DNA from 4 places in the Chryseobacterium sp. FG46 genome. Region 3 is predicted to be linked to each of the others. Evidence: riboswitches for the same ligand, from Rfam matches in the RefSeq annotation. Region 3 holds a riboswitch; each other region holds the start of a gene.
The links. A riboswitch is a leader RNA that binds a small molecule or an ion and turns the genes downstream of it on or off. The one in region 3 is predicted to bind cobalamin.

Region 1 (7,517 bases), on a different contig from region 3:
ATGTGTCCTACTCTATAGGCACTACGTATCAGAAAGGGTTTTCTCTGGAACAGTCTGTATCTTTTGAGTACACACCTTATCTGACAGAAAATCTTAAGGGATATCTCAGCGTGCTTGCTATTGGAAACCTCGATGACAGCGGATATCCCAGAGGCCTTCAGTTTATAAGACTGGGAGTAAAACAAGATAAAATGATGTACGGACTTGCTTCCAATTTTGATCAGTTTAATAACGGAAAAAAGACCCTGGAAAATATCGGGGCATTCGTAAAATATAACTTTTAAAAATGAACACGTTCCAACTTTTATTTTTTGAACTATTAAGATGTTAAGATTATGAAGACAGTTCGCTTAAATTTTAAGTCAGAATGGTTCTTAACTATACTTTAATTATTCAAAATAACAGATCGTGCTATGAAAATCATAACACAATCTGAATTATTGAATCTAATTATTTTAAGAGTTTTCTAAAGTGCATATTCTACTGAAGCTTCTTTAGCGGCGGCAACCATTGCTATTAAAGCTTTTTCAGTTTCGTCCCAGTGTCTTGTCTTCAGTCCGCAGTCCGGATTTACCCAAAGCTGATTGGCAGGAATTACATTCTGAGCTTTTCTCAGCAGTTCAATCATTTCTTCTTTCGATGGTACTCTTGGTGAATGGATGTCATATACTCCCGGACCAATTTCATTCGGATATTTAAAGTCTGCAAAAGCGTTCAGCAGTTCCATTTGAGAGCGGGAACATTCTATCGTAATCACGTCGGCATCCATATCGGCAATATTTTCAATAATATCATTGAATTCTGAATAGCACATATGCGTATGGATCTGGGTAGCATCTTCCACTCCGCTTGCTGAAATTCTGAAAGCTTCTACAGCCCATTTCAGATAGTACTGCCAGTCGGTTTTTCTTAATGGAAGACCTTCTCTTATGGCAGGCTCATCAATCTGAATAATTCTGATTCCTGCTTTTTCCAGATCTACCACCTCGTCACGAATAGCCAAAGCAATCTGCTTACATGTTTCTGAGCGGGGCTGGTCATCACGGACAAAAGACCACTGCAAAATGGTAACCGGGCCTGTCAACATTCCTTTCACCCATTTTTCAGTCTGGGATTGGGCATATTGGGACCAATAAACCGTCATAGGAGCCGGGCGGGAAACGTCACCGAAGATCACCGGAGGTTTTACACAGCGGCTTCCGTAGCTTTGTACCCATCCGTTTTTGGTGAATACAAATCCTTCCAACTGTTCTCCGAAGTATTCTACCATGTCGTTACGCTCAAATTCTCCGTGAACCAGTACATCGATACCAATTTCTTCCTGCCAGCCGATTGTTCTCTGAGTTTCCTCTTTCAGTAAAGTATCATACTGTTCTGCGGTCAGTTCCCCTTTTTTGAATTTCGCTCTCCAGCTTCTTACCTCTGTGGTTTGCGGGAATGACCCTATTGTAGTGGTTGGGAATAAAGGAAGCTGCAATACTTCCTGCTGCTTTTTTTTACGGATTTTGAAAGGGTTTATTCTCTGAGCATCTTTTTCAGAAACAGCATTTGCTCTTTGCTTTACCTGGTGATTATGAATAAGAGAAGAAGTTCTTCTGCTTTCAATTGCTTTTTTATTTTCTTCAAATGCTTTAAGAATCTGTTCATTTTCTGTTCCGGAAGCAAGTTCTTTAAGTGTTACGACTTCTTTTACTTTTTGTTTAGCAAAAGCCAGCCAGCTTTTAATTTCCGGGTTAAGATGGGTTTCAAAATCCAGATCACAAGGTGAATGAAGCAATGAACATGATGGAGCGATCAAAATCCTTTCAGATCCTAATTTTTCAACAGCTTTTGTAATGAAAGACAGCGACTTTTCATAATCATTTTTCCAGATATTCCGGCCATCAATTACCCCTAATGAAAGGCATAAATTTTCCGGAATACTATTCAGAATATCATCCAGTTGTTCAGGATTTCTCACCAGATCAACATGCAATGTATTCACAGGAAGTGAAACGGCAAGTGATGCATTATCTTTTAATCCGTCGAAATAAGTGGCTACAATAAATTTCAGTTTTGGGAATCGTTTTCTGATTTCGGCATACACAAAAAGGTAAGTTTCTTTGGCTTTTTCTGTTAAATCCAAGGCTAAAAAAGGTTCATCAAACTGAATCCATTCCGCACCCTGATCCTGAAGTTTGGTTAAAATCTCCGTATAGACCGGAAGAAGATTTTTCGCCAGATCCAGTTTATCAAATCCTTCTTCTTTTTCTTTTCCCAATAACAGATAAGAAACCAGTCCGATAATCACCGGTTTTGCATTGATTCCCGCTTGTTTTGCTCCTGCAAATTCATTGAAAATTTTATCTGAACTCAGCTTAAACTGTTGGTTATTATAAAATTCCGGAACGATATAGTGATAATTGGTATCGAACCACTTGGTCATTTCCATTGCGGTGATGTCCAGTCCGTCTTTCTGATATCCTCTTGCCATTGCAAAATAAAGATCAAGCTCAGTATTGTTTTTTTTAAGCACTACTTCATGATACCGTGTTGGAATTGCTCCTACTACAAGGCTCATATCCAATACCTGATCATAGTATGAAAAATCATTACACGGGATAAGGTCTATTCCGGCTTCTTTCTGGATATTCCAGTTTTGGGTACAGATAGTTCTTCCGGTGTTCAGAAGCTCTTCCAGAAGGATTTTACCTGACCAATACTGCTCGCAGGCTTTTTTGAGTTCTCTTTTGCTACCAATACGCGGATAGCCAAGGATGTGAGTTTGCATTTTTTTAAACTTTTTAGTTAAACTTATTGTGAAAGTCCCTTAAAATGCTTCGTTATGTTTTTGCGGAGAAAATTTCAGGAAATAATGACATAGCAGGCAATGCATTTCCAATTGAGAGAAAATACATATCTGATATACCATCTGTATGACCCAAAAGCTTCAGCCCGCGAAAGCATTGTCAATTCAGTAAAGGCAGGTCTCCTGACTTGTAACAGTTTCCGTCATCCTTCCCGTTTTTGGCAGTGGATATGCAAGGACAGAAACTTTTGGCATGTTACTTACAGTTGCGCGACAGCTCGTGATTTGCACACGATTCCCTATTAATCTACCTTAAGTAAAACCTTTCCTGTTTGATGAAGTATCTGCAAAGAACTGTACTTTTACCTTTAACAAAGATTATCAGTAAAAGTTTTTAATTTTGTGTAAAATTAGCAATACCGAATAAAAATACAATTCATAATAAATAATTAAGCAAATTAAACTTTTAAAAATAAAAATAGAAGCATATAATTCTTTACATTTGACTGTTTTAATCATTTAAAAGAATAATATTCTGTGGAACAACTCGATGATAAGGATTTACAGCTGCTCAGGCTGCTCCAGAAAAATGCTAAACTGACTGTTAAGGAACTTGCGAAAGAAGTGAACCTCTCTACCTCTCCGGTTTTTGAAAGGGTAAAAAGGCTTGAACAGGAAGGTTTTGTTAAAAGGTATGCAGCCATTCTTGATGCTGAAAAACTGAACCGCGGTTTTACGGTTTTCTGCCAGATCAAGCTCAAAATTCATGACCGGTCTGTAGGTTATGATTTTGTAAAAGAGATTTTAGAAATTGAAGAAGTTGCCGAATGTTACAATATTTCCGGAGATTTTGATTTCCTTCTGAAAGTTCAGGTAAGAGATATGAAACATTATCAGGATTTTGTATTTAACAAGCTGGGATCTGTAGATTCTATAGGCAGCACTCACAGTACTTTTGTGATGGCTGAGGTAAAAAACAACTATGGATTAACAATATAATTAAATTTATAACTAGGGCTTCATTATAAGAATAAAAAAACCGCCAGATAATGACGGATCTTATGTTGTTTTGAAGCCTCTCATCGGTTAATTAGCTGCCGGATCAATCATTTCTTCTGTAAGTCCTAATGATTTTAAAAGGTTTTTGCTGTCGAAAAATAATGTTGCATAATGTTTTCCTTTTTTAAAAACCAGTTTTGATCCATCTGGAAATTCATTGTCTGCTGCTAATTTTTGTGTTTTGGCATTGTACTTCCTGAACTTCGTTTTACTGTCCTGTAATGTACTTTTATTCAGAACAAGACCAAAAGGAAGTCCCTCAACAATTACAGGTTTATTATCTGAAGCAACAAAAAACATCTCATTCACAGTATTGTTTTTTCCCAAGCTGCAATAAAGTTCCAGCCCTGTTTTAATGGGCCATTTGGCATATTTCTCTTCATTGGCATCTTCATAAAAGATGGCTTTTACATTCAACTCTTTTGAGATTTTATCAGGAGCTTGCGGGAATATAAATTCTGAATTTCTATCCAATAAAGAACCCAAAGCGGCTGTTTTTTGTGAAAATACAGTCACACTTACTACCAGAAAAAATACGGTTACAATAAAATTGAATGGTTTTGTCTGCATGAGAATATTTTAAAATTTTAAGGATTTGATGGTTAAAGGTATTAAAATTTTGGATACAGCCCCATTTTAAGCAATTTTTATACATCGTATTTCTGTTTTTCACTATTTTCTTTCCTGTAAATTGAATACGGTACCGGCAGGATCGGTAATCCAGTGCATATTTTCAGGAAGTTCTTCAATTTCGTCACAGGTTTCCCTACCGTTTGACAGCAGATATTGTGTAGCGGCTTCTACATCGGGTACGGTGAGCTGAAGCCATGTTTCAGAATGGGTGTAATTGTCTACACAATCCAGCCATATAATATTATGTCCAAATTTTACTTCATGCGTTCTGGAAACAGTGGGATTTTGTATTGGTTTTTCCTCAACCTCCAATTTTAAAATATCCCGGTAAAAAGCAACTGTTTTTACGTATTTATTTTTGGGAATTTTTATAGCAATATTAATTCCTGCTTCAAATTTTGTATTCATTTTGTAGATTTTGAACGTTATAAATAGATTTCAATCCTCTAATGGCATTAATTATTTCAAAAAAGCATTCAGATAGTTTAGAATCATTGCCGTCTGCATCATTAGGCTCACGTGGGTTTGCCCCGGAGCAATAGCCAACTGAGATTTTGGCATTGCGCCCATGTCTGCAAAAACGTCACCACCCAATAATTTATAGGTTTTTGTAAGTTCTGTTTTATCCAGGCCATCATTATCACCAGCTATGATTAAAACCGGTACAGGAATTTTAGAAATATTACCATCACCAAGGTCAAAAGGCTGTCCGGCAGAAGCTATCATCTGCTCCAGAAATTTTGTCCATTTTGTTTTATCAGGTGCTACAGCATTGTAGGCGGTATGCATAGGGCTGTTTGTAAAGAGTTCAGGCTTCATTCCTTCAAGGGCTTTATTCACTTCAGGCAGCCAGCCTTGGGTTTTGTAGGTTGATGAAATAATAACCAGTTTGCTCAGTTTTTCCGGACTTTGTATAGCCATCTGATAGGCCACTTCTCCTCCAAAACTGTAGCCTGCAACATCTGCTTTATCAATTTTCAGATAGTCCATTACCTTTGTTACATCACTGGCCAAAGTAGCATGTGATAATTTCCTTTCGGAAAAAGGAGTATGTCCATGTCCCTGTAATTCAAGTGCAATTACTTTTCTGTTTTTAGACAATTCCGGAATCAGCTCCCCCCAATTCATATCGATTGTCATGAAGGCACCATGTAACAATACAAGAGGTTTTCCTTTGCCATAGACTTCATAGTAGACTTTGATGCCATTAACAGGTGCATAACCGCTTTCAGCAGGTTTTATTTTTTGCCCATATACCTGAGAGTTAGCAAGAATAATAATAAAGAACAATACTGCTGAGAATTTGAATAAACTTTTCATAATATCAGATTTAGTGGATGAATGTTAAGTCAAAGTTACCAACCCAATCGGAAAAAGGACTTGTCACAGGACAAGATTTTATGGAAATGAGAAAACTCTTTGGGAAGCCGTTTCAAAGCTTACACAAAAAAAAATAATTTTACTTAACTCTATAAAACAAACATAAAATATACTACAATTAAAAAAATAAAATAAATATTTTTACAATAATTCTACAATAGTTGATAAAATTTTATTAATTTCGAATTAAGCTAAACGTAAAAATTATTATGAAAAATTTAAAGAAAATCGAAAGACAGGAATTGAAAACAATTAAGGGAGGAATTGACTGCAGAGGCGGTCAGCTATGTTTAATTGGTGGTAAGTGGCAATGTATGCCTTACGACGGATGTGGTGGTGGAAACCAGCCTTAATTTTAAGTTTAACACATTTACTTGACTATGAAAAATTCTAAAAAAATTTCAAGAGACCAATTGAAAAGTATTAACGGCGGAGCAGCAACCTGCTCTGAAGCGTGTTGTCCACCCCCGGAAATCAAAAGATGCCCTTGGGTGTATTGTGTAGCGCCATGTGAGATTTTAAGCTAAGAGAAGAGTCTATTCTCAATACTAAGTCCTGTAATTTTGCAAATTGCAGGGCTTTTTATTGCTAGTTACTGCTGTAAAAATAAAAACCCTTAAATCAATTGATTTAAGGGTTTCTTTGCGGAGAGTGAGGGATTCGAACCCCCGGACCTGTTACAGTCAACAGTTTTCAAGACTGCCGCAATCGACCACTCTGCCAACTCTCCTTTAACTCCGGTAATACCGTTGTTTTCAGTGGTGCAAATATAGAAAGTTTTTTATTACTGACAAAATATTTCTTCAATAAAATTCGGATTTCCGGAGTTTTAAAGAGACAGTTCTGTTCTCAACAAAAGAAAACATGAATATTAAGAACTCAACATCAAACATTTAGATTCACGCATGAAACATTTCTAGTTCATTATTTTTTTTAAAATAATTTTATATAGCATCAGTTACGAAGGTCAAAAACATCTTCCTCCCTATTCGGATCATTTACATTAGCATATAATCTCATATTATTACCCGCTAAACCAATTGGATCTCTACTAATAAAAGGCCACTATTGCTATCATAATATCTGAAATGGTTATAATTAAGACCATCCGTTTCTATATCTTCATATTGCCTCAGCTGTCTGAAGGGAATAAATATTTATTTTTAAGTTTTTCAGATTCCCCTAAGTATCATAACCTGTGCTCCAAATCAGCTTCCCTTCTTCATTATAAGCCTATACTGCCCTTCCGATATAACCAGAAATAATACTATAACTCTCTCCTTTTACAATTTTGTCACATGAAACATACGAATTTCGCTCATAGATCCATGTAACTATATTTTTAACAGGTTGTTTACCTAAAAGGATATTTTTTAATTGATTGGGTCTCAGATTTTCTTAAGCCTGAAACTGATCTATTAAAACCATTCAGAATGGATTAAGAAATAAAATATAGTTAAGATTAATCATATTGATTTTTAAGCTTAAAGCGAAGTAACATTACTACTTTCGCATCTTAATACGGCCTGAATGTTTCAAAAAATAAACGTTCAAACAAATTCATTTATTGTTTTCTAAGTTCTGCTACTTTTTTCAGATAAACATCGGTCTGGTCAAGAAATTCCTGATCGGTCTGCTGTATTGTAATGTGAGGAAT
Region 2 (7,517 bases), on a different contig from region 3:
TATTGATGCCCAAACGATGGAAATTCACTATTCAAAACACGGTGCAGCTTACACTGCCAATTTGAATAAAGCCATTGCAGGAACTCCACAGGAAAAAGAAACATTGTTTCAGATTCTTTCCAACGTATCAAAATTGCCTGCTGCAGTAAGAAATAATGCAGGAGGACATTACAACCACGAATTGTTCTGGACGGTTCTTACGCCTCAGAAAAACACTCAGCCTTCTGCAAAATTAGCAAAAGCCATCACCGAAACCTTCGGAAGTATGGATGCTTTTAAAGAAAAAATGGCGAAGGCAGGAGCAGATCGTTTCGGTTCAGGATGGGCGTGGCTTTCTGTAGGGAAAGATGGAAAATTATTTGTTTCCTCTACTCCTAATCAGGACAATCCTTTGATGGATGTAGTGGAAGAAAAAGGAACGCCGATCTTCGGAATTGATGTATGGGAACATGCTTATTATTTAAAATATCAGAATAAAAGAGCAGATTATCTTGGCGCGATTTGGAATGTTACCAACTGGAAAGAGATCAGCAGAAGATATGACGAAGCGATAAGCAAGAAATAATCTGATGAAATTATTTTACAGCATACTTTTTACTTTTTATATGGTGCTAAGACCTTTAGTGCCCGTGGTAGAGTATGCTGTAAATTATGATTATATCGTTAAAGTTCTCTGTATTAATAAAAGCAGACCGGAGGTTCACTGTAACGGAAAATGTTACCTGAGTAAAGAACTGGCCAAAGCCAATGATTCAGAATCTTCACCCTTTCAGAAACTCAAAAACTTAGGACAGAAAGTCCTTGATACCTATATTCTGCCCGAAACCACAGAGATCAGCACTACTGAAAAACGATCGTTTTTCAATTTCAACTTCACCTACGAAACAGCTTATTCTTTTCTGTTTCTGACCCATATTTTCAAACCACCGATTTTTTAAGTTAAACCATCACTATTTTACCGCAAAAGTCACAAAAGCTTATCTCAATTAAAATCAAAGATTTTTAAAAGCTTAAGTGTTCTGATGAACATAAAGATTATCACTTATATCACTTAAGTGTAAAAAACTTTTATGCCTTTTTGTGGTAAAAGAAAAATGTGTTCACATTCAAAATAACACATTCAAAATAATATTCAACTTAAAAAATCAAATTGAAAATGTACAAATTCTTATCCCTATTTTTCGTAGTCATTACATTACTTACCCTTTCATCATGCAGAAACAGTGATGATGATGAGGTTCAGAATACAACCCCCGGAAATCTTCAGATCAAATTTGAAAACGGATTCAATAATCTTGGAGATATTGTTCTGAACCAGACCACCCAGACTTCAGCAAAAGGACAAAAGCATCAGTTTTCTACTCTTAAATATGTGATCAGTAATATTGCACTTATTGATGAGAACGGAGGAGAATTTAAGTACCATTATAATGATCCTGATAAAGGGGCTTTCATTGTAGATCAGGCAGAAGCTGTTGCGGGAATCAATTACATTAATTTAACGGATATTCCTCAAAATAAATATAAGAAGATAAGAATTGGTTTAGGAATCAGCCAGACCGCTTATCTTCTCGGACAGGATGGACAGGGAGTTTTCTGGCAGAAAGCTAAAACGGCTGGTATGACTTGGTCCTGGGCAGCAGGATACATTTTTACCAAGCTTGAAGGTAAGTATGGGACTTCTTCTGCAGATACCAAGTTTATGAATCATTGTGGAAATATGGGGAATGTTACAGCCAATAACACTCCTGATCTTTACCGTGAGACTACTCTGGATTTGCCTGTTACAGCCAGAGTAACCAAAGATATCAGGCCTTCCGTACATATTCTGGCTGATCTTAATCAGTATTTGAGCGGGCAGACTACTTTAAAGCTGGATAGCACTAACCATACGGCAATGGGATCCAGCCAGCACCTGGTGAATGTAACTAATAATATTACAAAAATGTTTAAAGTAGATCATGTGCATAATGACTAAGATATTCGTAATATCCAATAGAGGGCATTTTTGCTCTCTTTGGATTTTCGCCATCCTGACAAGCCTTTTGGTTTCATGTTCTGGCGAATATGAAGGAATTCCTATTGATAAAGATGAACCTTATAGCTTACAATATCCTTCAGGCTTTCCCAAAATGACGTTTGATGTTACCGGAAATCCTGTTACAGTAAATGGAGTAGCTCTTGGAAAAAAACTGTTTTATGAAGGAAAGCTGTCCAGAAACAATACTATTTCCTGCGGGTTCTGTCACATTCAGGAATATGCATTTACCCACCACGGCCATAATGTAAGCCATGGGATAGATGATAGATTAGGAATAAGAAATGCACCGCCTATTCAGAATATGGCTTTTCTCAAAAATTATACATGGGACGGGGTAAGTCATAATCTGGATGAAAGATCTCTGGTTCCTATTACTACAGATTTTGAAATGGACAGCTCTCTTCCTGAAGCAGTAGGAAAACTGAATAGTGATGCGAACTACAAAAAAATGTTTAAAGCAGCATTTGGTGATGAAAAGATCACTGGAGACCGTATTCTTAAGGCTATTTCTCAGTTTATGGCAACATTGATATCGGCAGATTCCAAATATGATCAGATGATGAAAGGAACGCTATCTTTCACGGCTGAAGAAACACAGGGAATGTCCCTTTTCCGGAATAAATGTGCATCATGTCATTCAGGAGAATTGTTTACCGATGAGAGCTACCGAAATTCAGGAATGTATTACAACGCCCAGTTCGATGACAGAGGAAGATACAGGGTTACTTTAGATTGGAATGACAACATGAAATTCAGAGTTCCCAGCTTAAGAAATGTAGAATATACCGCACCTTATATGCATGACGGAAGATTTTACACCTTAGAGGCGGTACTTAATTTCTATTCAGACAATGTTGAAAATCATCCAAATCTTGATCCTCTTTTAAAACAGAATGGGCATACTGGTATTCCCATGACGGGTCAGGATAAACAATATATTATAGCTTTTCTGAAAACACTATCAGATAAGAGCTTTATATCCAATCCAAAATTTGCAGAATAATTTATAGAAGACATGAAGAAGATTATAATAATCATAAGTTTGATCCTGTTGAGTCAGTATCAGGCGAAGACCATTAGAGACAGTGCATATATTGCCCCGGAAACCTTTAGTAGATTCAATTTTGATGATGATTGTGATGCCTGTGGCTGTGCGGCAGGAAACGGATCTTCCGGCTTTGAATCTTTGCTGAATCCACAGTTTGTAGGAATCAAATACTTTGCCCAGCATTACAAAGCCAAAGAAAACTTATTTGTAAAAGATCTTACACAGGATCAATATTTTAATACCCTGCAGCTTTGGGGAAAAATTCCACTGACTAAGAAACTGAGTGTTTACGCAAGTCTGCCATTCCATTTTCATGAAAAGAAAACCATGCAGGGAGATATTAAAATCAATGGAATAGGGGATCTTAATCTGATGGGAATTTACCAGCTGATGAGTTCCAAAGATAATTTCCATCATCTGAGCGGAGGTTTGGGCGTGAAAATTCCTTTAGGGAAATTTGATGAAAAAGGAACATCCGGTGTCAATCCAAGTTTTCAGCTGGGAACCGGAAGCTGGGATTATCAGGCGGCTTTGAATTATAAATTTCAGAAAAATAAAGTAGCCGTATTGGTCAATACAGACTATACAATCAAAACAGAGAATAAGAAAAATTACCGTTTTGGAAACCAGTGGAATTATGCTGCAACAGGTTTTTATCAGGTTGCGGGGAATGAAAAGTCTATTTTTTCTGTAAAAACAGGAGTTCAGGGAGAAGTATATGCCCAGAATAAACAATTTGATGAAGCATTGCCTAACACTGCCGGGAGCGCTTTGTACGGAAAACTGGGATTTGAAGCTTCTTATAAAAAGCTGAGCCTGGGAAGTGAAATGATGCTTCCCATGTATACTCATCTGGCAGGAGGAGATATTGAAGCCAAATCAAGATTCAGTATTTTCCTTAATATTGGAATTTAAAGGGGAAACCCCTAATGAAATTATGCTAAAGCTCCTTCGGGAGCTTTAATTGTTTATAAATCATGATTTTAATTGGGGATTAGGAATAATTATTTATCTTTGCCGGAATTTGGTGAGCCGTAAAAAGCTCTTAAAAGGGAATCCGGTGAAAATCCGGAACAGACCCGCTGCTGTAAGCTCCGCACCAAAGTTTTTGAAAAATATATCCACTGTTTTTAAGAATGGGAAGGATTTCAAAAATGGAGTAAGTCAGAAGACCTGCCAGAAAATAATCGTTTGACGCTTTCGTGGAATAAAGCTTAGGACATCAATGATTCTGTGCAGTGACAGCTGTGCTTTGTCGTTGTATTCTTATACCCATTAGCGTCTTCATTACCCTAAATGAGCTAATGGCGGCAAAACTAACTACTTCTGCAATTTATAAAGCTGTTTTCACAATATTAGTGTTAACATCTCAACTTGTGTTTTCCCAAACTAAGAAAAAAGACAGTCTTCAGGAAGAGACCATTAAAGGAATCAATCTTTACAAAAAGAATTTTAAAGAAATTATTCCTGCACAAACCCTGCAGGGAGAACAGCTGGAAAGACTAAACAGTCATTCTGTGGCAGATGCACTGCGGTATTTTTCGGGAGTGCAGATTAAAGACTACGGCGGATTGGGTGGTTTGAAAACTATTAATATCCGAAGTATGGGAAGCCAGCATGTAGGTGTTTTCTATGACGGAATTCAATTGGGAAATGCCCAAAACGGACTGGTGGATCTGGGAAGATATTCCTTGGATGATCTTGAAGAAATATCATTGTATAACGGGCAAAAAAGCGAAATTTTTCAGCCGGCAAAAGACTTCGGATCTTCAGGATCTATTTATTTACAGCCTAAAACTCCTGTGTTTAAAGGAACAAGAAAAACCAATCTTGTGATAAGAGTCAAAAGTGCTTCCATAGATCTCTTTAATCCTTCATTCCGGTTGGAACAGAAGATTTCAGACAGGATTTCTGCCAGCTTCAGCGGAGAATTTATGCAAAGTGACGGAATTTACAGATTCCGGTATGCGAAGAAATATCCGGACGGCCAGCAGGCTTATGATACTATCGCAAAAAGACAGGATTCAGACATCAAAGCAAAACGTTTTGAAACTTCTTTATATGGAACTTTAAATAACGGAAGCTGGAATATCCGTGGTTACGGTTATATTTCAGACCGTGGAATGCCGGCACCTATTGTGAATGGCCGTTTCGGAGGAAGGGGAGCGAGACTTTCTGATGAAAATTATTTCGTACAGGCCAATCTGAGGAAAAAACTGTTCCCGAAATTTGAAACCCAGCTGAAAGCAAAATTTGCTTACGATTACACCCATTTCATGGATACGGTTCGTTCGCAGTCTATTATTCATACCGATAATACCTATATACAGCGGGAACTCTACCTTTCCTCATCCAATATCTATTCTATTACGCCCAATTGGGATATCAGCCTGAGTGGTGATTTTCAGTATAATAATCTGGATGCCAATCTGGATAACTTTTCTTATCCTACGCGTTACACTACATTGGTAGCATTGGCAACAACCTATCAGTGGAACAGGTTTAAAATTCTGGGAAGCCTTTTAGGAACCTTTACTTTTGAAGAAGTAAGAAAAAATAAAAGACCGGGAGATGCCAGAGAGTGGACACCTGCGGTATTTATGAGCTATCAGCCGGAGATCATTCCGGAGCTTACTCTCAGGGCTTTCTATAAAAGGATTTTCCGGCTTCCAACCTTCAATGATCTGTATTATACCAATATCGGAAATACCTACCTGAAACCGGAATTCACCAATCAATATGATATAGGATTTACTTATCAGAAAAATTATACCAACCGTTTCTTTAAAACATTTTATGCTAAAGCAGACGGTTACTACAATAAAGTACAGGATAAAATTGTAGCCGCTCCTAACGGAAGTATGTTCCGTTGGCTGATGATGAACCTTGGATTGGTTGAAATTATTGGAGCCGATGTAAATGTACAGACTGAACTTCAGCTGGGAAAAGTAACCCTTCGACCTTTGCTTTCTTATACGTACCAAAGTGCAAGAGATATAAGTGATCCGGAAGATACTTTCTATCGCAATCAGATACCTTACACGCCATGGCATAGCGGATCTTTCAGTCTGATGGCCGATTATAAAGACTGGAGTTTCAATTACAGTGCGATGTACGTAGGAGAAAGGTATGATGTGAATCAGGATAATATTCAGTACAATTATGTGCAGCCTTGGTATACTCACGATCTGTCTGTTCAGAAAAAATTCAACTGGGCGAATCATCAATTCAAAGTAAGCCTTGAGGCGAATAATATTTTCAATCAATACTATGATGTGGTCATCAATTATCCGATGCCCGGAAGAAACTTTAAACTTATTCTAAACTTCACCTTATGAGAAAACTAAACTTTTATTTTTTATTTCTGGTCTTAGCTTTTCTTACATCTTGCCGTACAGATGATATCATAGTCCGTCAGGAAGTGGTAGAAGGACTTCCCTCAGAAAATACAGCCATAAAAGGCTTCTACATGCTGAATGAAGGGAATATGGGAAGCAATAAATGTACCCTGGATTTTTTTGATTATACCAAAGGAACTTATTACCGGAATATTTACGCAGAAATCAATCCGAATGTGGTAAAAGAACTGGGAGATGTAGGAAATGATATCAAAGTGTACGGAAGCAAACTCTATATCGTTGTCAATGTTTCCAATAAAATTGAAGTGCTGGATGCCAAAACGGCGAAACGTATTACTTCTATTCCATTGCAAAACTGCAGATATCTAGCTTTCAAAAATGGGAAAGCTTATGCCAGCAGCTATGCCGGCCCTGTAGCCATTAACCCCAAAGCCCCTAAAGGAAAAGTTGTGGAAATTGATACCACTTCTCTTTCTATCCAACGTGAAGTGGTTGTAGGATATCAGCCGGAAGAAATGGAAATTGTGGGTAATCAGTTGTTTGTGGCCAACTCCGGAGGATATAAAGCTCCCGATTATGACAATACTGTTTCGGTAATTGATCTGAATACTTTTACAGAGCTCAAAAAAATAAATGTAGCGATTAATCTTCACCATATTAAAAAAGATAATTACGGTGATTTGTACGTAACCTCAAGAGGAGATTATTATAACGTTCCTTCCAGCCTTTATTTGATAGATGCAGCCACAGGAACTGTGAAAAAAGATTTTCACCTCTCCGTAAGTGAAATGACAATCGTGAATGATCAACTCTATTTCTATGGAAATGAATTCAATTACAATACCCACAGTTACAAAAAAACATTTGGAATCATTGATGTGAAGACAGAACAGATCATCGCCAACAGAATTTTTGATAAAGAATATGAAGATGCCATTAAAACACCTTACGGAATTGCCGTAAATCCCATCACAGAAGATATCTACATGACAGATGCCAGAAATTATGTATCCATGGGATTTGTGTATTGCTTTGATAAAAACGGACACTTTAAATGGAAAACCGAAGG
Region 3 (7,517 bases):
TGTCCGGGTAAATAAGGAAGAAGAAACCTCAAAACCAAACTTATGATGATTAAAATTTCGCCGCGTATTTTATAATACAGGATGAACCATAACATAAAAGGGAATATCAGATAGCAAACCCATTCTGTACTCAGTGACCAATAGACTACATTCAGCAGATAATCCGGGGTAAAAAAACACTGTAATAAGGTGGCGTTTATGAGGAATCCCGCTAAAGAAGTCTTCATTAAAAACAATGCTATAAAAACTACTGATATAATGTACACAGGATAAATCCTGTTGATTCTTTTTTTATAAAAAACCTCTATTACTTTATAATTCAAATCCTTCAATTTTCCGGAATAAGAAACTGTTAGTAAAAAAGCACTTAACACAAAAAAAATATCAACTGCTACATATCCCTTTCCTACTACATCCTGAATGAATTCATTCCTAAAAAAACTAAAATGAAAAAACGCTACCCATAATGCAACAATCCCTCTAAGTCCCGTTAAAGATTTTATTTCATTTTTCATATGCAATGTCAATCGGCAATAAAGATAGAGAAAAACCTAGCAGATCTCATAAGAGTTGGCCCAAGCTCTTTGCAAGCTAAAGATAATATTATCCGGAAAACCTTCATCCTGCTTTCCTTCCTGCAAAATAAAATGATGTTTTAAAAGAAGACCTTTCGAATTTTCATTGAATTTATTGGTAATGGCTACAATTTCCTGTAAATGGAATTCGTTAAAGCCAAAATCTAAAACTGCTTTCAAGGCTTCAGACATAATGCCTTGCCTGTGATATTCGGGTAACAGTTCGTAACCAACTTCTGCTTTCTTCCGGTCTTCAGAAAAATTCCAGAGACAGATGGTTCCGATAAGATCCGGTTGATCTTTTAAAGAAATCCCCCAATAGGCTGTTTGATTGTTCCGAGTTCTTTCTTTAATTGTTAAAATAAACTGAAGGGCATCATAATTTGTCTTTGGTGAAATTCTTTTCACAAATTTATTAACCTCCGGATTGCTTCGGATTTTTAAAATATCTTCTGTATTATTTTCATTGATTTCCTTTAAAATCAATCTTAGAGTTTCCAGTTTCACATTCCAAATTTAATAAAAGCAGCTCAATCCTATTAAATTCACGGTTAATTTATTCTGTACATCTCTCAGATATACGTAATAATCAAAATTCTCACTAAATTTGCACTGTGTATATAGATAAAGAAGATTTAGACGAATTAGAGTTTCCGCAATTGCTCGCGGAAATCTCCCCATTTGCGTATTCTCCGAAAACAAGAGAAAAAATTCTTCAACTTCGTCCGATGGAAATTGACGAGGCGGAACTTTCATTAAAAAAAACGTCAGAATATCTGTCGAGTTTTGAAAGTTCAAATGCGATTCCGTTTGATGAGTATGAAGATATTGAAAGTGAGCTGAAATTGATGCTGATTGAGAACTACCGTCTGGAAAATGCTGCTTTCATCAAAATAAAAACCATCACGGAACAGATCGGAAGACTTCAGAAATTCTTCCCTACCATGCCGGAAACGTTTCCTACTTTATTAGAAGAAGTTTCTGTACTGGAATTCAGAAAAGAGATCATTGATAAGGTAGATAAGGTTTTTAACCGTTTTGGTGAAGTAAAAAATGAGGCTTCTCCAGCGTTGAAAGGGATAAGAACTGAAATTCAGCTTGCTAAAAAAGCAATCCAGGAAAATTTTAACCGTGCGCTTACCACGTATGGACAAAGTGATTTTCTGGACGACATCCGGGAAACGATTATTGATGACCAGAGAGTTCTGGCGGTAAAATCAGGATTCAAAAAAAGGGTTGCCGGAAGAACATTAGGAATTTCCAAAACAGGTTCCATTACGTATATTCAGCCGGACAGTGTGGTAAAGCACTATTTCAAGCTGCGTGAAAATGAAGAGGAGGAGAAAAAAGAAATTGATAAAGTTCTCCGTAAGCTTACAGCAGAACTGGCAGAATTTCAGCCTCAGCTGTGGAGATATCAGGTGTATATTTTTGATCTTGATCTTACGAGAGCTAAAGCAAAATTTGGTGAACTGATCAACGGAGTTCTTCCTAAAATCAACCATCATAAAACACTGAGATTAAAAGATGCTTATCATCCACTTTTATGGTTAAGAAACAAAGTTGAGAACAAAACAATTCACCCTCAAACACTTACCTTAACAGAACATAACAGGATTATCTGTATTTCCGGTCCGAATGCCGGCGGAAAATCAATTACCCTGAAAACAGTTGGACTATTGCAGCTGATGATTCAGAGTGGTATTCTGGTTCCGGTTCACCCAAAGTCTGAAATGTTTTTCTTTGAGAAAATCATGACGGATATTGGAGATAACCAGTCCATTGAAAACCATTTATCGACCTATTCATCAAGGTTGAAGAAAATGTCCGGGATCATTCGTGAGGCTGATGCCAATACCCTTCTGCTTATTGATGAATTCGGTACGGGTTCTGATCCTGAACTTGGAGGTGCGCTGGCAGAAAGTTTTATGGAGTTTTTCTATGACAAAAAGAGTTTTGCCATCATCACAACGCACTATACCAATATTAAACTGGTAATAGAGCAGCTTCCCAACGCTCAGAATGCAGCCATGCTCTTCAATGAAGAAACTTTGGAACCGATGTATAAGCTGGAAGTAGGACAGGCAGGAAGTTCATTTACGTTTGAAGTTGCAGAAAAGAATAAAATTCCGAGATTCATTATCCATTCTGCCAAGAAAAAGGTAGAGCATGATATTGTGAATCTTGACAAAACGATTGTAAAACTACAGCAGGAAAAATTTGAAGTTGAAAAGCTGAAATCCGATCTTGCAGAAAGAAAAGAGTCTGTAGAAGATAAGCGTGATAACCTTCAAAAACTGAATGACCAGCTTCAGCAGAAACTGTTCAATTTCCAGAAGCTGTATGAAGAGGAACACCGCAAACTGCAGTTTGGAAATAAGATTGAAGCATTCATCGACAGCTATACCAAAGGGAAATCCAGAAAGGATGTTGTAAAAGATTTTGTAAAACTTCTTGAGCAGGAGAAATTCCGAAAACTGGGCATTGATAAAGATGAAACCAAACGACTGCAGGTTGTTAAAAGAAAAATAACCCAACAGCTGAAAAAAGAAGAGGTGATTGAAAAAATTGCTGAAACCAATGAAAAGCTGGAAGAAAAACGTAAAACCGACCGCGCTGTCTGGATGAAGATTGGACAACGTGTTCGTATTACAGGAAGTACCAGTGTAGGAACTATTGAGAAAATTTCCAGAAACAAAGTAATTGTCAATTACGGAACTTTCAAGACCACGATTGATGCGGATGAATTGGAGAGAATTTAATTAATCTATCTAAGAATTAAATTACGCAAATACAGAGAGAGCACTTTTCAGTGTTCTCTCTTTTAATTTTATTTTTTAATGAATCTTTTAATTCTCTCTTGTATAAAGGTTTTTAATATATTTGAATTCATAAAGTATTAAACATGGTGAGAAACTTTACTATTCTTTGGATCTTTTATAAAAAAATACTGATTCCTGCGCTACTGTTTTCATTACTTATTTATTTTTTGCTTCCCTTCAGTATTAAAACATTTGGATTAAGTTTTCTTCTGATTTCACCTGTTCTTCATTACTTTATGTATGAAATAAGGTTTAAAAGCGAATATTACTTTTATGCCAATACAGGGTTTTCAAGGATGTTTCTTTGGGCAGGAACAATAGTATCGGGGATTATTGTAAAAATTATAACATTGTTTTTATGAGCAGACTGCATGTTGATAGCGTAACAAAATCTTTTAGTGAGAGGAAAATTCTGCAGGATATTTATATAGGATGTGAAACAGGGCAAGTTATAGGATTACTGGGCAGAAATGGAAGCGGAAAATCAACACTGTTAAAAGTTATTTTCGGAACTGAATATGGCGATACTCAGTTTATAAAATATGACAACACTATTCTGAAAACCATTTCCGATAGAAAAAACAGAATTGCTTACTTACCACAGGATCTCTTTTTACCCAGGTATGTAAAAATCAAAAACCTGATTCCCCTTTTTTGTAATCAAAAGAATACTGAACTACTTTTTACTTCAGAATTCGTAAAGCCTTTCCTCCATGAAAAACCTAAAAACCTTTCTAAAGGTGAACAGAGAATTATTGAAACCCTGATGATTATTTATTCTGAAGCCCATTTTATTTTACTGGACGAGCCATTTCATAGTCTTTCTCCCAAGGTTACTGAAGAATTAAAGAAAAATATACTGCGGGAGTCAGCACATAAAGGTTTCATTATTTCTGATCATAATTTTAAAGATGTTCTGGATATTTCCGAACGTATATTTCTGCTTTCAGACGGTCATCTGAAACAAATACAAGATTTAAGTGAACTGCAGCGGTATAATTATCTTCCGAAAAGCATTTAATTTATATATTTGGAAGATCAAAAAAATTTCATGATGACTTTCATAAACAAAGCATTCTATTTATCTGCTTTCAGTATCTTATCTATAACCTTTGTAAAAGCACAGACAAAAGTTCCTTTTGGAGTGGTAAAAGCTGAGGAAGGATATGCCAACGTACGTGTACACAAAGACGATTACAGAAAAATTGTAGACAAGATCCGTATGCGCAAAGGAGATGTATTTGTTTATGTAAAACCGGCTCCGGGAGAAACGGAATGGATCTGGATCAAATATCCGGAAAAACAGGATGACGACAAGCCTTTTGTACGGTATGAAACTCTTGATAAGGAAGGAATGGTGAATAAAGGGCGTATTGCATATGTGGACCAGCTTCCCGCCTATACTCCATCTAAATCTAAAAATGGAAGATCCCTTATTTTCACCGACAATTCGGATCCTAAAATCCCTACTGCCCAAAGAAGCAAAGTGGTGATTGATATTTATCCTTCCAATGCAGGATATCGTAAAAAGGAAAAAGATGCGGATGGAAAGATTCTTACCATTGATAAAGTAAAACCTTGGGGAATTGGAAATGACCTTCCTGAAGGAATGACCGAAATCAAATCCATCAGAGTGCAGCAACCCGGAAGAGGATCTGTTTTTGTAAGAGAAGCTATCAAAAATATGTTCCAGCCTACCATGGATTTTGAGAACGTAGGAGTAACATCTCTTGACAATGATAATATTTTTCTTTATATGATCAATGGTTCAGGAGAAAACAGATACACTACACTCTGGACAATTAAGAAGGGAAGAGTAATCAGCCAGATTATTTATCATAATCCGGAATAAATTCATTATTTTTGCATTCGAAAAGTTTTACACTTATTCATCACAGAAATTGGTTCTGCATCACTGCAGATTAAAAGGGAACCGTGTGAAAATCACGGACTGTCGCGCAACTGTAAGTAACTGAAGTCTTTATCAAAGATCCACTGTGCGAGGCATGGGAAGGAGATAAATGATGTTACAAGTCAGGAGACCTGCCTTTTTCTTAAACATGTAACTTTCGCGATTTGAAGTTGTATTGATCTGATGGATTGTTTCAGGAATTCTGTAAGTTCCTGTCATTATTCTGTTGTTTCCAATCATTTCTTATCGCTTTAATTATAATAATGATATATGACTACAGAAGAAAGAATTGAAGCATCCGAAACCAGAATCTTTAAAGCGGTTTTCCCTAACACAACCAATCATTACGATACCCTTTTTGGAGGTACTGCCATGCAGCTGATGGATGAAGTAGCTTTTATCACAGCAACCCGTTTTGCCAGAAAAAGAGTGGTAACCGTAAGCAGTGATAAGATTGATTTTAAAAAACCTATTCCTGCCGGAACCATTGTGGAACTGATCGGGAAAGTTTCATACGTGGGAAAAACCAGTATGAAAGTGAATGTTGAAATTTACACTGAACAGATGTATTCCTATGAAAGAGAAAAAGCTATTGTAGGTGATTTTACTTTTGTAGCCATCGATGAATTCAAAAAACCAATTCAAATACTATAAATAAATTTCGGGCGGCCTTTGGCCGCCCGAAATTTATTATATTTTTATTGAAATTATTTCAACACTTTTTCCGTTTCCAGACTTTTATTTAAAAGAAGCTCAAAGGCCTCTCCCATTTCATCCGATGCTCTGCTGATAGCATTTTCAAGCATATTTCGGATTTGTTTTTCTGTTACTCCTGCTTCCGTCCAGCTCTTTCCTGTAGTATGGGAATTTAAAATAAACGGCATAATCCTGTCGATCCCGCAGGCAAAAATAGCATCCGGTGTTGTCTCTTCTTCAAACTCAAGCCACAGGTTAAAAAATTCTGTACGCAAAGGCTCATCCAGAATTCCAAAGATTTTTTGGGCTGAAGCTTTCTCTCTTTCAAATTTTCCTACCATTGCTTTTTCATCAAAAATAAAAGTATCTCCGGCTTCAATCTCCACAAGATCATGAATGGAAAGCATTCTTATCACCCTCAGTAAATCAATATCTGCACGGTTTTTAGCATACGGATAAAGGATCTGGGCAAGAATGATAATCTGCCAGGAATGTTCCGCCGTATTCTCTCTTCGGGAATCATCTGCATTATAATTTCTTCGCTGTACATTTTTAAGTGCATCCACTGCAAGAATAAAATCGATCTCTTTCTGAATTTTCATTTTACTTTTCTCTGTTATATTGTTCTGAAGAGTATACCCTGTGGTTACCCATTTATTATTTATCTTTTCTTTTGTAAGTACTTTTAGATTTGCTTTTTACAAATGATTTAGGTGTTTTTATTTCTAACAAAAATACGAATACTGATACGGACCTCAAAATCAGATAATGAGTAATGAATGATAGCTGGTTACTTTTCTTTTCTCTTCATTTCTTTCATTCTTACTTAAAATTTAAGTGTTTTTTTCACCATTTCTCATTCAAATCTAATTCTAACAAATTTTAAATAAAAATTATTTATTTGATTATCAGTATATTAAATAATTTATTTTAAAAATTACACTACTTTGTATTGCATAATACCATTTTAATTACATATCTTTGTAATGTAAAATCGAAATAGGTACAACTAGCTAGGTTCCGAACTTCGAAAATTATATAACTAATTAACAAAACTTATCAAAGATGAATACCGAAAATACCAAAGCGCAAATGCGAAAAGGAATTCTGGAATTCTGTATTCTAAGTCTCATCAATAACCGCGAAATGTATGTTTCTGATCTTATTGACGAACTGAAAAAAGGAAAACTGGATGTAGTGGAAGGGACCCTCTACCCTCTTCTTACAAGACTTAAAAACGGAGAGTTTCTCTCTTACAGATGGGAAGAATCTACCGGAGGACCACCCAGAAAATATTATCAGATCACAGAAAAAGGAAAACTTTTCCTGGATGAACTTCTCAATACATGGAATGAACTGACAGCCTCAGTAAACCAAATCACTCAACAAAATTAAAAAACAAAGCTATGAACAAGACACTCTCAATAGGACTCGCAGGTTTTTCTTTTACCATAGAAGAACACGCATATATAAAGCTCAGCGATTACCTGAACGCACTGAGAAGCTCTCTGG
Region 4 (7,517 bases), on a different contig from region 3:
TAAAACCACCTTCATTGGAGATAAGCACTCCGGAGTCAAATCTAAGCGTTCCATCATCAGTACTTTCATAGCTGCTGTCTGTGCTACATGAAACATTGAAAAGTAACATAGAAGCGAATGCAAGAGATAAAATTTTTCTAATATTCATATATAATTAATTTATTTTAAAAATTGATATTTAAAGTGAGACTATAATTTCGTTTAGGTAATGGATAAGAAAGCATGGTATAATAGGTTTCATTCAAAATATTATTTATTTTAAAACCTAGTGTATAATTTTTAAAGAAAGTTGTACTGATACCGGCATTCATCACAAAATATGGATCTAAAGCATCACTCTTGGTTTCATTAGAATCTGTATACGTTAATCCATTAAACATCCCTTGTACATACACCTTCACAAAATCATACTGATAATCTATGTTTCCAATAAATTTATGAAGAGGCACATACATAAGCTTCTTTTGAATATCAAGATCTGTTGACTTTGTATAAGAATATCCAAGATTAGATTTCAAAATATGTTTTCCAAGTTTTTTCTCAAATTCCAGTTGGGATTCCAGTCCATATGTTTCGACTCTATTGGTATTTGAAGCTCCATAATATCCGGCAGGAGTTCTCAACCATCGGATCATATCCCGGATATTCATGTAATAAGGAGTGACGGAAAGTTTAAAGTCTCCTATTTTAAAGTGGTTTCTTAATTCAAATTGGTAAGAAGTTTCCGGTTTTAAATTCATATTACCTCCCTGAGCCCAATACAAATCGTTAAATGATGGTGCTCTGAAGTTTCTTGAAAAATTGAATTCAGCATCATACCATTTTACAATATCCCATTTTCCTGAAAAAGAAAGCAGAACAGGAGAGCTTATATCTTCTACAAAATCTTTCTTGATTCCCGCTTCAAAACGCAAATCTTTTGTTGGAAAATAACGCAGTAATCCTGCAATAGATCCTGCACTTCTGTTAATATTTCCAATTCCTGAACTACCTGCTCCATTCCCTTTATTAATTTGAAATTCACCGATAATATTAACATTCCACTTTGAATTCAGAAAATAATTAAAATCATTTTTCAGAATATAATTCTTCCCTACCCCTCCGCTGGTTTCAGCACCGTTAATATTACCAAAGTACTGGAAATTTTCCTCTGTATAAGCTGTTTTGAATGAGTTACTAAATTTTATAGTACTCCAATCCCAGGAAAGTAAACTTCGGGTATTCTGAGTTTCATATTTTGTTTTGTTTTCCAAATCTCCAAAATGAACAGGATAATGTTGTTGCCCATTAAAAAATTCTGATATCCAGGAAATCTGATGATGCGGAGCAATTTTATAGGCTGTTGCTATATTGATATTCGTATTATAATATTGTCCGTTATCATTACTGTAAGTCTTTCTTTTATCCACCTCAACCTGATAATCATTTTTACTTATTGAGTGATTGCCAGAAACTTTAAAAGTGAACTTATCGTTGCTGTAAGAACCTTTTACAAAATTATTATAAGTATTAAAAGAAGCGGCTTCTGAAAATAATGAACCATGGAAACCTTTATTAAAATCAAGGGTATTATTCAGGTGAATACTTCCCCCGATGGCGCCACTTCCATAGATTACACTTCCTCCACCAGCTTTTATACCAATCTGATCATAGCCGAACAAAGCAATATTATTGATATCTCCTTGTCCTAAAAAATTAGAATTGATATTAATTCCGTTCCATACAAATGCAGTCTGCTGGGCGGTAGTTCCTCTGAAAGAAGGGGAAGAAACAGCACCACGCCCATTTTCTTTGATATAAACCTGTGACTGAAATCTCAGGAGTTCTGAAAGGTTACTGGAGTTTTTCCCGGCCTCTTCTGCGGAAATTGTTTTTACGGGATGAAAAAGCTTCACCCTGTTCATCTGGTTGTCGAAGACATAAATAGTGTCAATGGCCTTCTCTTGTCCAAAAAGAAAACAGCCATAAGATGAAAAAAGCAGTACTAAAGATCTTTTTATATCCATTCCTTTTTACTTTTCCTCCGAAAGCAATATGTTTTTATGATTACAACTCTGGCAGGTCTCCTGACTTTCGCATTCTGCACCTTCCCGTTATATACAGTGGTTTTTTGCAGAAACTTTTGTTGCGATTTACAGTTGCGGGGACAGTCCGGGAGTTACACCCGATTCCCTTTTCATTCCAAAATACTGGAAACCAAAATTTTTGCAAAGATAGTTTTTTATGTGTATATGCCAAAAAATAGGGATTAGAAACAGATAGTATCTTTTAAGACCGGGAATCCTTTCTCAGGAAAACGCCAGATTCAAAATCTGATGGGAAATGAATAATAAAATAGCTGCTTCCAGTTGAAAGCAGCTATATATCATGAAATAACGTTTAATTAATTATTTACCAATAACTTCGGTAATCGGGTTTCCTACATTTCCGCTTGGGAACTGAATTTTCAATAGAGAAGATACTGTTGGAGCAATATCTGTCATATGATATTCCTTATTGCTTTCTCCCTGTTTTACTCCCCATCCCATAAAGATCAACGGAATATGAGAATCGTAAGAATTCCATACGCTGTGTGTAGTTCCTGTTTTAGAATATGGCGGAAGCATAGAGTCATGAGAAATTAACTGGATATCTCCACTTCTCTGTCTGTTGATGCCATTAATAATTCTTTGTTTGATTGGCTCCGGAATGCTTGACTCCTGAACTTTGTCTACAGAAACAGCATATAAAACGGTAGGATCTTTCTCAATTTCTTTTACAGCAAAGTTTCTTACATCATCCAGCTCAAGCTTATTATCTGCCAATACTTTTCTGTCAAAATAAACCTGGTAGTTATCAATGGCATTAACCAGTTTATCTGCCGCAAATTTCTCTTTCAGTTTCTGGTTCAGATTCTTTTCCGCATCTTCTCCGAAGAAACCTGTCGGGATTTTATGTTCTTTAAGGAATCCCACAGAATGTGCTCCACCATGGTCGGCAGAAAGGAAAACGGTATACTCTCCTTTTCCTACCTTTGAATCAAGATACTTAAAAAATTCAGCTAGATCCTGATCTAATCTGATATAAACATCTTCTACTTCAATAGAATTTGGTCCGAATTTATGGCCTGCATAATCTGTAGATGCCAGGTTGATGGCTAAAAAGTCTGTGATATTATCTCCACCCAGTTTTTCACCTTCTACAGAAGCTTCTGCCAGTTTCAATGTCAATGTATTTCCGAAAGGCGTATAACGGATGTTATCTTTTTTAGTCTGATAGTCTTTTGCTAAATTACTGTAAGGGAAAGTAGGTGTTTTTGCACTTCCCAGCAAACCTTCCCAGGGAGAATTGTCCGGTGCACTTTCTGTATATTCATTGATTGGAAGTAAAGTATTCCAGCCATTGGCTACTAATTTTTCAGGAAGATTCTGAGAATTGAATGATTTTACCCATTGCGGAAGATCATTCATATACCATGTACTGGTAATGAAATTCCCCGTACTGTCATCAAACCAGAAAGCTCCGTTTGGAGTGTGTCCTGCAGGAAGAATGGAAGCACGGTCTTTCAAGGAAACCCCCACTACTTTTCCCTGGAAGTTTGTTGCCAGTCTCAATTCGTCAGTTACTGTGGTAGACCAAAGATTTTTCGGAGAGTGGCTTCCCGTTTTTATATTGGTAGTTCCTACCGGCTGAACGCTGTCATCTGCAGTACAATAAACTCCTTTACCCGTTTCTTTATCCGTCCAGTCGTTTCCTGCAATCCCGTGAATTGCCGGTACAGATCCCGTATAGATACATGTATGTCCCAAAGCCGTAATGGTAGGAACATAAGGAATATGTACATTATTTAAAGAATATCCTGTATTCAAAAGTCTTTTGAAACCATCATTTCCATACTTACCATAAAAACGGTATAAATAGTCCCAACGCATCTGGTCTACTACCAGCCCCACAACTAATTTGGGTCTTTCAAGTTGGGTATTTCTGTTCTTCTGTGCATTGATTGTAACTACGGAGAATAAAGTAGCTGCCGCAATTGAAATGTTCCTAAGCATCCAAGTAAATTTTTATTGGTGACAAATTTAAGGGTTTTGAAAGTTTTGAAGTGTGAAATTTTACTTAAATTTGATTATTGTACAATTATCAACCAATCTTTTATGATTTTAGGTGTATACTGGTATTTCAAATTCCCGGATCATTTATATGACTTTCAGTTTTTCAAATTCTATCCGGGACTTGGAGGACATGCCGATACCCCTGCTGAATTGACCGCCAGAATACGGGTGGAAAATACAGATGATTTTGTCCATCAGCTGGAAGCGCTAAAATCAGGTTTTAAAAGAACATATTTACACCTGAATATCGATGAAAATCAAATCGTCATCAATATCGGTGACTATATGCTTTTTGATTTCCACTTTCAGTTTGCATTGGAAATAGAAAAACTATTAATCCGGGAAAATGCTGTATCATTGGATTTCAGCATTCCTTTTACCATTCAATCCACCAAAAGTTTTGCTCCGGAAAGAGACGAATTCAAAAATATAGAACACCGTTTCATTCAGATGGTGGGTTCGGATTTCAAAAAAAGTAATGCAGAAAATTATGCTGCCAGAATTGATTGCAATCTTCCTTTACCATACAAACAGAGGCTTATTGATGACTTAGTATCGATATGTAGAGAGGAAAACATCCATGTATTTTACTATAATGATTTCGATTGTAAAGATCATTGTAACCTGATGCTCTTTTTCACCAATGGCCGACAGAGAAAAGATTTTTTTCAGAAGGTTGACATTAATTCATTTGGGAGTAAAGTAAGACAACTTACCCAGAAATACCCTCTTCATTTCGGTCATTTCGGAAGCTTTAAAGAGTACCCTTTACTCGGGCCTCATATAGAACTGATGGTAGACGGAGAATATATTATAAACAAGAAATAAAAACCATTTAAATTCAATCATATGATCAAATTTAAGTATGTCATTCTCTATGTAGAAGATGTAGAACAGTCTATGAATTTTTATAAAAACACCTTTGGTACTGAAATAAAATTCATCACTCCCGAAAAAGATTATGGTGAACTGCTGACCGGAGAAACTAGTCTGTCATTCGCCTCTGTAAGCCTGGCTAATTCCAATATTAAAAAAGGATTCAAAACAGCAAAAACTGAAGACAAACCGTTCGGAATGGAACTGGGATTTACAACGGATGATATAGAGACTTTGGTAGAAAAAGCAATAAAAAACGGAGCCGTCCTTTATGAAGATATCGCCATAAAACCATGGGGACAAAAAACAGCATATATCAAAGATCCCAACAACTACCTTGTAGAAATCTGTACTGAAATGCAATAAGCGTAAAACGAACTGATTTGGAAATAAGAAGATTACAAAAACTCACCTTTGATCCCACCTTAAATTGGGGGCATAATGGTTATACAACGAACATAAGATATGGGGTTTCCTCCATAGAAGTTGGAGGTTCTTTTGAGTTTATTCTGAAAGAAAAAGCTTTACCATACAACAAAATCTGGGAAACGACTTCCGAAGATCTTGAAGAATTGAATACCATCATTGAACAGGGAAATTCCTTCGGAGCCTACGTGGATGGAGAAATCGCAGGCTGGATCATCTGTGAACAAAGAATATGGAACAACAGTTTTTATATTGAAAATATCCTGATCAACGAAAAATACAGAAGACAGGGAATCGGGATCATGCTGATTAAAAGTGCCATTAAAGAAGCCAGGAAATTAAACAGCAGAGTGATTGAGCTGGAAACCCAGAATACGAACTATCCTGCGATACAGTTTTACAGAAGAATGGGATTCAATATTACAGGACTGAATACAAGATTATATGAAAATGCAGAGGAAATTGCGCTTTTTATGACCTTAGATATAGAATAATTTTTCTAAACACATTAAAACACTTGTTAGTGTGTTGAAAATTTTATACATTAGTAATCAACAAATTAAAAAATAACTACTATGAAAAACCTGAAAAAGCTCAAGAGAAATCAGCTGGTTCTGATCAGTGGTGGCGACACTCCTTATGCATTGTGTGACATGGATGGTAATTGTCCGCCCACTATAGGCTCTTACTATTGTAGTGGCGGTACCTGTTACAGAGTTTCCGGCGGCGGCGGCAACCCCGGATGCAATGAACCTATGCGTCTTTGCCAGGAATGGGAAACAGGATGCGGATGCGTTTATATGTAAAAAATATTTGTCAGATAAAATTTTGTTGAGGGCGGTTTTTACCGCTCTTTTTTTGTAATCAGCCTTAGCATTCATTAACTTGCATCTTGTAATAATACATCAAAGAATATCATTATGAAAACATTGATCTGGAAAGGAATATTTTATCAATCTCTTGAATATTTTAATTTACAATCTGATGATAAAAACTATACGGTAGAATCAAAAATCATCGGCTGTCTTGAGGATAAAATATATAATACAGAGTATAAAATTCACATTGATAAAGACTGGATCGTTCAGGATTTTTTGATAGAATCTGAAGTCAATACAATTAAAAGAACACTTACAGGAAAAAGAATCCAAAATCAATGGGAAATCAATAATCTTGTAAATCCGGAATTCAATGATTTTAAATTTATAGATATTTCTCTGACACCCTTTACCAATACTCTACCCATCAACAATTTGAAACTTTCAGAAAACGATTCTCAGAAGATTGATGTTATTTATATTGATGTTTTAAACGATCATATCAAACCTGTTCAACAGCAATACAGTCGGACAGCCATTAATAAATACCTGTATGAAAATATCGAAAATGATTTTAAAGCAGAAATTTCAATTGATGAAGCGGGATTTGTAACAGCTTATCCTAAGCTGTTTGAAAAGATTACGGAACTTTGAAAAGTTGAAATGAGCCAGCCTTATATTCCAAAATAAAGAGACTGTCCAAAAAGTTTGGTCAGCCTCTTTATGTATTTTAATCCTGCTTAAAAGCAGTCAATGATTAGAATTTCAAATCTCCGTTCACCTCTCTTACTGCATTGGCAGCTTCAGCGAATTTCAATTGCTCTTCAGCAGTCAATGTCACGTTTACAATTGATTCTACTCCGTTTGCTCCGATGATAGCCGGAACACCTAAGCAGATATCGTTTTGTCCGTATTCACCTTCAAGCATTAAAGAACAAGGAATCATTTTCTTCTGGTCACATGCAATAGCCTGAACCATTACAGAAACTGCTGCACCTGGAGCATACCAGGCTGAAGTTCCTAATAATTTAGTAAGAGTAGCTCCTCCTACTTTAGTTTCTTCGATTACATATTTTTGTTGCTCATCACTTAAGAACTCAGTTACAGGAACCCCATTTCTTGTCGCTTTGCTCAATAACGGAAGCATACCTGTATCACTGTGAGCAGCGATTACCATACCGTCCACATCAGAAATTGGAGCTTCTAATGCCTCAGCCAATCTGTATTTGAATCTTGCAGAATCTAATGCACCACCCATTCCGATGATTTTGTGCTTAGGAAGACCTGAAGTTTTGTGAACAAG

Region 1: it holds a riboswitch for cobalamin, as region 3 does, so the genes downstream of both, metE (5-methyltetrahydropteroyltriglutamate--homocysteine S-methyltransferase) here and ACODR7_RS10340 (acyl-CoA thioesterase) in region 3, are expected to answer to the same signal.
Region 2: it holds a riboswitch for cobalamin, as region 3 does, so the genes downstream of both, ACODR7_RS06945 (TonB-dependent receptor plug domain-containing protein) here and ACODR7_RS10340 (acyl-CoA thioesterase) in region 3, are expected to answer to the same signal.
Region 4: it holds a riboswitch for cobalamin, as region 3 does, so the genes downstream of both, ACODR7_RS09605 (TonB-dependent receptor plug domain-containing protein) here and ACODR7_RS10340 (acyl-CoA thioesterase) in region 3, are expected to answer to the same signal.

Annotation. Positions count from the first base shown of each region.
Region 1 covers NZ_JBMDJJ010000001.1:328,069-335,585, reverse strand. The annotation lists gene ACODR7_RS01460 (hypothetical protein) at 1-284, shown strand, start outside; gene metE (5-methyltetrahydropteroyltriglutamate--homocysteine S-methyltransferase) at 467-2,770, opposite strand; cobalamin riboswitch at 2,945-3,130, opposite strand; gene ACODR7_RS01450 (Lrp/AsnC family transcriptional regulator) at 3,326-3,787, shown strand; gene ACODR7_RS01445 (hypothetical protein) at 3,875-4,417, opposite strand; gene ACODR7_RS01440 (VOC family protein) at 4,520-4,888, opposite strand; gene ACODR7_RS01435 (alpha/beta fold hydrolase) at 4,940-5,800, opposite strand; gene ACODR7_RS01430 (bacteriocin-like protein) at 6,070-6,213, shown strand; gene ACODR7_RS01425 (bacteriocin-like protein) at 6,241-6,387, shown strand; tRNA gene ACODR7_RS01420 (tRNA-Ser) at 6,506-6,590, opposite strand; gene ACODR7_RS01415 (S41 family peptidase) at 7,425-7,517, opposite strand, start outside.
Region 2 covers NZ_JBMDJJ010000006.1:187,040-194,556, forward strand. The annotation lists gene ACODR7_RS06920 (superoxide dismutase) at 1-565, shown strand, start outside; gene ACODR7_RS06925 (hypothetical protein) at 570-938, shown strand; gene ACODR7_RS06930 (MbnP family protein) at 1,157-1,978, shown strand; gene ACODR7_RS06935 (cytochrome-c peroxidase) at 1,971-3,044, shown strand; gene ACODR7_RS06940 (transporter) at 3,057-4,004, shown strand; cobalamin riboswitch at 4,098-4,284, shown strand; gene ACODR7_RS06945 (TonB-dependent receptor plug domain-containing protein) at 4,394-6,427, shown strand; gene ACODR7_RS06950 (YncE family protein) at 6,424-7,517, shown strand, end outside.
Region 3 covers NZ_JBMDJJ010000011.1:80,829-88,345, forward strand. The annotation lists gene ACODR7_RS10315 (acyltransferase family protein) at 1-515, opposite strand, end outside; gene ACODR7_RS10320 (GNAT family N-acetyltransferase) at 552-1,082, opposite strand; gene ACODR7_RS10325 (endonuclease MutS2) at 1,190-3,337, shown strand; gene ACODR7_RS10330 (ATP-binding cassette domain-containing protein) at 3,756-4,418, shown strand; gene ACODR7_RS10335 (hypothetical protein) at 4,449-5,249, shown strand; cobalamin riboswitch at 5,283-5,462, shown strand; gene ACODR7_RS10340 (acyl-CoA thioesterase) at 5,580-5,963, shown strand; gene ACODR7_RS10345 (HD domain-containing protein) at 6,017-6,607, opposite strand; gene ACODR7_RS10350 (PadR family transcriptional regulator) at 7,071-7,400, shown strand; gene ACODR7_RS10355 (PspC domain-containing protein) at 7,412-7,517, shown strand, end outside.
Region 4 covers NZ_JBMDJJ010000010.1:71,913-79,429, reverse strand. The annotation lists gene ACODR7_RS09610 (YncE family protein) at 1-148, opposite strand, end outside; gene ACODR7_RS09605 (TonB-dependent receptor plug domain-containing protein) at 165-2,006, opposite strand; cobalamin riboswitch at 2,040-2,216, opposite strand; gene pafA (alkaline phosphatase PafA) at 2,388-4,034, opposite strand; gene ACODR7_RS09595 (hypothetical protein) at 4,137-4,922, shown strand; gene ACODR7_RS09590 (VOC family protein) at 4,944-5,336, shown strand; gene ACODR7_RS09585 (GNAT family N-acetyltransferase) at 5,354-5,890, shown strand; gene ACODR7_RS09580 (hypothetical protein) at 5,972-6,202, shown strand; gene ACODR7_RS09575 (putative glycolipid-binding domain-containing protein) at 6,317-6,868, shown strand; gene ACODR7_RS09570 (malate dehydrogenase) at 6,972-7,517, opposite strand, start outside.